One region of the Pseudoalteromonas sp. APC 3355 genome, then DNA from elsewhere that is predicted to be linked to it. Evidence: predicted binding sites of a transcription regulator. Region 1 holds the regulator's gene; each other region holds the start of a gene.
The links. Region 1 encodes sigma-54, which starts transcription at its own class of promoters, with help from an activator protein. Its sites were predicted from a motif close to GTTGGCACGNNNNTNGNNT; they were not measured.
Positions count from the first base shown of each region.

Region 1 (2,279 bases):
TAACGTAAGAGAGACCCTTGATGTTTGTGAAAAAGCCTACATTGTTTCTCATGGGGAGCTGATTGCATCAGGTACTCCAGAACACGTATTAAATGATAAAACAGTACGCGATGTTTACTTAGGCGAGCAATTTAGGCTGTAACATTTACGCCATGTCTTTAAGCATCTGCTAGTATTAATTATAACAACATAAAAGGATTGTTAGAGATACATGAGGCAATCACTACAGCTGCGCATGGGCCAGCAACTTACAATGACTCCACAGTTGCAACAAGCTATTCGTTTGTTGCAACTCAGTACATTGGATCTCCAGCAAGAAATACAAGAAGCTCTCGACAGTAATCCACTATTAGAGGTTGAAGAGGCAGACTATTCTGAAGACGCTGCTGGTAAAAACGAGCAAAAAGCTGATACCGATGACATAACTGTTAGCGCATCTGCTGATGATGCTCCGAGCGAATACGAACAAGATACTGGTGAAGCACTTGCAAAAGACACGCTAAGTGACGACATGGCTATGGATGTTAGTTGGGATGAGTACATGAGTGCCGCTCCTGCAGCCTCATCAGGTCCAATGCCTGAAGACGAATCAATATACCAAGGCGCCTCTACTGAAACGCTCCATGAGTATTTAATGTGGCAATTACAACTAACACCATTTAGCCCTACCGATGAAGCCATCGCTATTGCGATTGTAGAAGCCGTCGATGATTCAGGTATTTTAACTCTCAGTTGCGAAGAAATTTTAGAAAGCTTTAATCAAGAAAACGAAGATGATAACGAAGTTGAACTTGATGAAATTGAAGCGGTATTAAAACGCATCCAACTGTTTGATCCTGTTGGTATTGCTGCACGTAGTTTACAAGAGTGTTTGTGTATTCAGCTTAATCAATTTGATAAAGAAACACCTTACATTAATGAAACGAAAATGATTTTAACCGAGCATATTGATCTATTAGCAGCTCGCGACTATCGTACATTAATGAAAAAAACTAAGCTCAAAGAAGAAGAGCTTAAAGAAGTAATGACACTAATACATACTCTCAACCCAAAACCTGCAGATACTATTGTAAGGGAAGAATCTGAGTATGTTATTCCTGATGTGTCAGTTAAAAAAATTAAAGGCCGCTGGGTTGTTGAATTAAACCCAGATAGCATGCCTAAAATTCGTGTTAATAGCCAATACGCGGCAATGTCTCGCACTGTAAAATCAAGTGGCGACAGCCAGTTTATTCGCTCACATTTACAAGAAGCTAAATGGTTTATTAAAAGCTTAGAAAGTAGAAACGACACGCTATTAAAAGTTACTAATTGTATTGTTAAGCAACAACAAGGCTTTTTTGAACATGGCCCTGAAGCCATGAAACCAATGGTTTTAAATGATGTCGCTGAAATGGTAGAAATGCACGAATCGACAATTTCACGCGTAACTACTCAAAAGTACATGCATACACCCCGTGGTATATTTGAGCTTAAATACTTTTTCTCAAGCCATGTAAGTACTGAAAACGGTGGTGAATGTTCATCTACAGCAATACGTGCGCTTATCCGAAAATTAATCGCAGCAGAAAACTCAGCAAAACCATTGAGTGATAGCAAAATAGCGGATATATTGGCTGAGCAAGGAATTAAAGTAGCAAGACGTACAATCGCAAAATACCGCGAATCTCTTGCTATTCCACCGTCAAATCAGCGTAAAAGTCTGATTTAAGACGCTAAACTAAGAGGGTAATGCTTATGCAACTAAACTTAACTGGTCGTCACGTAGAATTAACCGATTCACTAAGAGACTATATTAATACTAAATTTGCGAAGCTTGAAAGACACTCTGATCATATAAATAATGTTCATGTCATTCTCGATGTAGAAAAATTAAATCAAAAAGCAGAAGCCACAATACACGTAAGCGGTGCTGAGCTATTTGCCTCTACAGAACATCAAGATATGTATGCCGCTATTGACTCGTTGATCGACAAGCTCGATCGCCAAGTAATCAAACACAAAGAGAAGCTTGCTCGACACTAATATGATGAAATTAAGTTCACTTATATGCCAGGACTGCAGCAAAGCTGCGGTCCTTTTTAATAGCAAAAAAAGAATTTTAGAGTTCATTAGCGAACTTGCTCACGACAAACTTCCGTATTTACCGCAACAAGATATTCTTAATGCTTTAATGAGCAGAGAGAAATTAGGTAGTACAGGTATAGGACGTGGCATTGCTATTCCTCATGGAAGAATGAGCGGTGCAGAAGAGCCTTTGGCTTTAGTGCTCGTTAGCG
Region 1 is NZ_JASDDB010000002.1:17,200-19,478, reverse strand. Features, by position in the region: gene lptB (LPS export ABC transporter ATP-binding protein) at 1-142, shown strand, start outside; gene QMA08_RS03315 (RNA polymerase factor sigma-54) at 212-1,711, shown strand; gene hpf (ribosome hibernation promoting factor) at 1,738-2,025, shown strand; gene ptsN (PTS IIA-like nitrogen regulatory protein PtsN) at 2,030-2,279, shown strand, end outside.

Region 2 (2,279 bases), on a different contig from region 1:
ATGATTCCTGAAGATTTACTTGCGTTTAGCGGTAAGCACATGGCATCACTTGATCCAAGCACATACAACTTTGACGTTGAATGGTTTGCATCAACAAAAAGTGCGAAGAGCTTTCATCAAATGCTTGGCGATTTACCAGGTGCCTTTGACGATGCACTAGTAAACATTCCACTTGAAGGTGACATTACTCAATACGAATATCAACAATTTGTTGCTGCTTATTCAAAAATATTCACCGACAATAATGAAAAACCAACACTTGCGCCTGCAACACGACTGCTTGCAATGCGTCGCCCTGATATATTTACTCCGATCACAAACAATCGGTTAGATGCATTATGCGGTGCCCTTGGTGTTTCTAAACTTAAAAATAGTGATTTTGAGCGTTACTGGCAAGATATTGTAAAAGGTATTCAAGCTATGTCATGGTACAAAATGGCTAAACCTAGTAATGAGTTAGAAGAACAATTAGTTGCTATTAAAGCACTAATCCCATGTTTCTTTCACTATGCTGATGCTAAAACACCAGATAACTCTAACTACATCAAACTGTTAAGTAAGCCTAAACGAACTACAACTACGACAGGTAAAACTCAGCGTAGAGGTAAAGAGTCTGCAGAAATTTTAGTAGACCGCGCACTTGCTGCTGACGATATTCCTGAGCACATTCGCAGTAAGCGCGATTCAATTGTGAGTGAAGTTCAAAAAGGTCGTAGTGTAAACGAAACAATTAGCCTTATGCGCACTATATTTGGCTAAAAACTTCTAATTTAGCCGTACTTATATGGTGCGGCTAGGTTAATTTATGCACCAGCAGTGTGCGCAACATCTTCCTACATGCCATATCTCTTCTCAATCTATAAAATGCAAGCTCATGTTTTTAATATATAAAAAATAATTTTTAATAAAAAATAATGAAGCTGGCACATACAGTGCAATTATCCCGTTAGTTAAACAATAAAAAGCCGTCAGCCTAAAGGTTCCGAATACATAATAAAAACCTTGGCGAGCAAAAATCATATAACGGGAAATGGACATGCTAAAACTAAAAAAAACCATCGCTATAAGTGCTATAGCATTAATGGGCGCAACATCTTTAACGTCAACAGCCGTACATGCTGAAGTAACTGCTAATGCAGCGGCAACATCAAACTACTTATGGCGTGGTCAAGAGCAAACTGGGGGCGATGCAGCTATTTCAGGCGGTATTGATTACGCCAATGAATCGGGCTTTTATGCAGGTACTTGGGCTTCAAACGCATCGTGGGCAGATGAAATGACCTATGAGCTTGATTTATATGCAGGCTTTGGTGGCGACATTAACGAAAGCGTTAGCTACGATGTTGGCTATATTTATTACGCTTACCCAGATGCCGCTTCTGAAGCTGACGCAGATTTCTCTGAAATTTACGGTAGCATCAGCGTTGAAGGCTTTACATTTGGTGCTTCAGTACTTGCAACATCAGCTGCAAGTGGTGATGGTACAGACTTTGGTGATTCACTTTACCTGACAGCTGACTACGGTTTTGCTGTTGGCAGTAACGGCACTGAAATGGCACTTCACTTAGGCCACTACTCTGGTGACTTTATTGGCGATGATAATATCTTAGATTATGGTGTATCAATTTCGAAAGATGGGTTCACTTTTGGTTTATCTGATACAGATATGGATGACTCAGATATTAAAGCTTACGTTGCTTATTCTGTAGACTTTAATTTATAAGAAAGAATGTGTTACTTGCTGCGACACGAAGGGCCTTTTGGCCCTTTTCTCGTTTTTGAACAAGACCCCTTACATCTGTTAACAAACCGTTACAATTGAATGAAAACAATACATACATTTTCCTTTATTCTATTACCTAGTCACTGGGCATTTATAACTGCCTAGCCATAAAATAGGTATAAAGGAATAATAATGAAATCACCTAACGCGTTTAGCGCCCTACTCGATATTTATATAAGTCCTAGTAAAGCTTTCAATGGTGTTGAACACGCCAAAGGTTGGTCATGGCTTGCTTTTATAGTCATGTCTTTAGTTTCAATGGCGAGTATTTATATTTTTTATTCCACTGTTGATATGCAGTTTTTGATTAATGAGCAAGTAGCAGCATCAACTATTGATGCGACGATTGGCGAGCAAAAAATGATTCGCCAAAGTATAGAGCAAAATGCAGAAGGCCAAATATGGTTTGGTTTGTTTGGCGGCGTAATTGCGCTGGCTATCATGAATGCATTAATGGCACTTTATTATATGCTTGTGGCTAAACAAGATCCTGAAT
Region 2 is NZ_JASDDB010000018.1:83,435-85,713, reverse strand. Features, by position in the region: gene QMA08_RS18620 (hypothetical protein) at 1-759, shown strand, start outside; gene QMA08_RS18615 (TorF family putative porin) at 1,037-1,723, shown strand; gene QMA08_RS18610 (YIP1 family protein) at 1,916-2,279, shown strand, end outside.
Region 2: a site for sigma-54 is predicted at 920-938, ahead of QMA08_RS18615 (TorF family putative porin). Genes of this name have one in related genera too.

Region 3 (2,279 bases), 400 kb from region 1:
GGGCTTTTACGGGGGCGATTCAAGCATGTCCGGGTAAGTTTGAGCAAGCACAAGGCGGTACTATTTTACTTGATGAAATTACTGAAATGGACTTAGGACTACAAGCTAAACTTTTACGCGTACTGCAAGAACGTGAAGTAGAGCGTTTAGGGGGGCGTAAAACAATTCAGCTCGATGTACGTATTTTGGCAACCAGTAATCGTGATTTAAAAGAAGCCGTGTCTGAAAATCAGTTTAGAGAAGATTTATATTACAGGCTTAATGTTTTTCCACTTATGTGGCGTCCATTGTGCCAACGCCCTGGCGATATTATTGTATTGGCTAAGCATTTAATTGAGCGCCATATAAGTAAAAGCAAGGAGCCTATGGCGTATTTAGATAAAGCTGCCGAGCAAAAGTTACTGGCTCACGCGTGGCCTGGTAATGTGCGCGAGCTTGATAATGTTATACAGCGTGCGCTTATACTGCGCACGGGTAACACAATAAACGAGCATGCTATTTTTATCGAAAACTTAGTATCTAATAACTTTGTTATGGAGCCTTCATTGGCACCGGCGCAAACTGTATCGCCAACAGAATTAGCTCACGCAGATAAAGGTGTTGATAAAAGCACGTTAAGCTCTGCATATTATGATGAAAAATCGCATGCAGAGGATGAGCCTAAACAAGGTTTGCTAGCGGCAGATACCGGTAGCTATAAAGATGAGCTTAAAGACAAAGAGCATCGCATTATTTTAGAAACCCTTGCACGTTGCCAAGGTAAGCGTAAAGACGTTGCCGAAACGTTGGGCATAAGCCCACGAACTTTACGTTATAAACTAGCGCAAATGCGCGATTTAGGTATTTCACTTCCTGCATAACCTCCTATAAACCCTAAGTTTGCGCTGCGAGCTTAGGGTTGTCAAAACTCTGACTAATACAAATTAAAGGTAACCCATTGTATTTTAATGCTTAATTATTTGGCATGCTTTGTGCTTTATTACTTGTAAGAGTTCACTGCGTGTCAGAGATAAATTATGAAAATTCAAAACAGTGCTGTATTTCAAGAAATGCAATCAATGGCTTTAGAAGCCGGCCGTAATAATCAAACTAATAAACTGCCAACTCAGGTGCAGTCTACTTCTACAGCACAATTTGGCGACATGCTAAGTGATGCAATAAATTCAGTGCACGGATTACAACAAGATGCCGCGCAAAAAGTAACAGCGGTTGAGATGGGGGATCGAAGTGTATCCCTTGCTGAGGCGATGATTGCTTCTCAAAAATCGTCAGTTGCTTTTGAGGCTACAGTACAGGTTCGTAATAAACTTGTTGAAGCTTATAAAGAAATCATGAACATGCCTGTTTAATTAGGTAGTGGAGAATTATTGTGGCGCAATCTAACCAATCTACAGACCTAGCACTTGCTGGTGGCGGTATTGACCAAAGTGGTGGTGATGATCAACAAGAACAAAAGTCAGGCTACTTAAGTGCTTTAAATGGTGTTGATGTATTGCGCCAAGTAACATTGGTTATAGCATTGGCTATTTGTTTAGCTATCGCGATTTTTATTATTATTTGGGCTCGTCAGCCAGATATGCGCCCGTTAGGCAAAATGCAAACAGAAGAACTTATTCAAACATTAGACTTTTTAGATGCGCAAAAAATTGAATACCAACTAGATGGCAATGTTGTATCGGTTGATGAAAGCGAATACCAAAACATTAAATTGCTAATGACCCGCGAAGGGTTAGAGCAAGGCCCTGCATCTGGCTCTGACATAATTATGCAAGATATGGGCTTTGGTGTAAGCCAACGCTTGGAGCGTGAACGTTTAAAACATGGTCGTGAACAGCAATTAGCACGCACCATTGAAGAGCTAAATAACATTACTCGCGCCAAAGTATTGTTAGCCATCCCTAAAGAAAACGTATTTGCCCGCAGAGAGAAAAAACCATCCGCTACTGTTGTATTAACACTTAAGCGTGGCCGCTCACTTGACCGTGAAGAAGTAGACTCTGTTGTTGATATGATTGCTTCTGCAGTACAAGGCTTAGAGCCTGCACGTGTTACAGTCACTGACCAAAATGGTCGATTATTAAATTCAGGTTCGCAAAGCTCATTAGCAGCACGCTCTCGTAAAGAATACGATTTAGAACGTAAGCGCGAACAAGAGTATCTTGAAAAAATAGACAGTATTTTAATACCGGTTGTTGGGCTTGCAAACTATACAGCTCAAGTTGATTTGAGCATGGACTTTAGCTCAGTTGAGGAAACTCAAAAGCGTTATAACCCAGACC
Region 3 is NZ_JASDDB010000002.1:416,408-418,686, forward strand. Features, by position in the region: gene QMA08_RS05080 (sigma-54 dependent transcriptional regulator) at 1-860, shown strand, start outside; gene fliE (flagellar hook-basal body complex protein FliE) at 1,017-1,349, shown strand; gene fliF (flagellar basal-body MS-ring/collar protein FliF) at 1,370-2,279, shown strand, end outside.
Region 3: a site for sigma-54 is predicted at 959-977, ahead of fliE (flagellar hook-basal body complex protein FliE). Genes of this name have one in related genera too.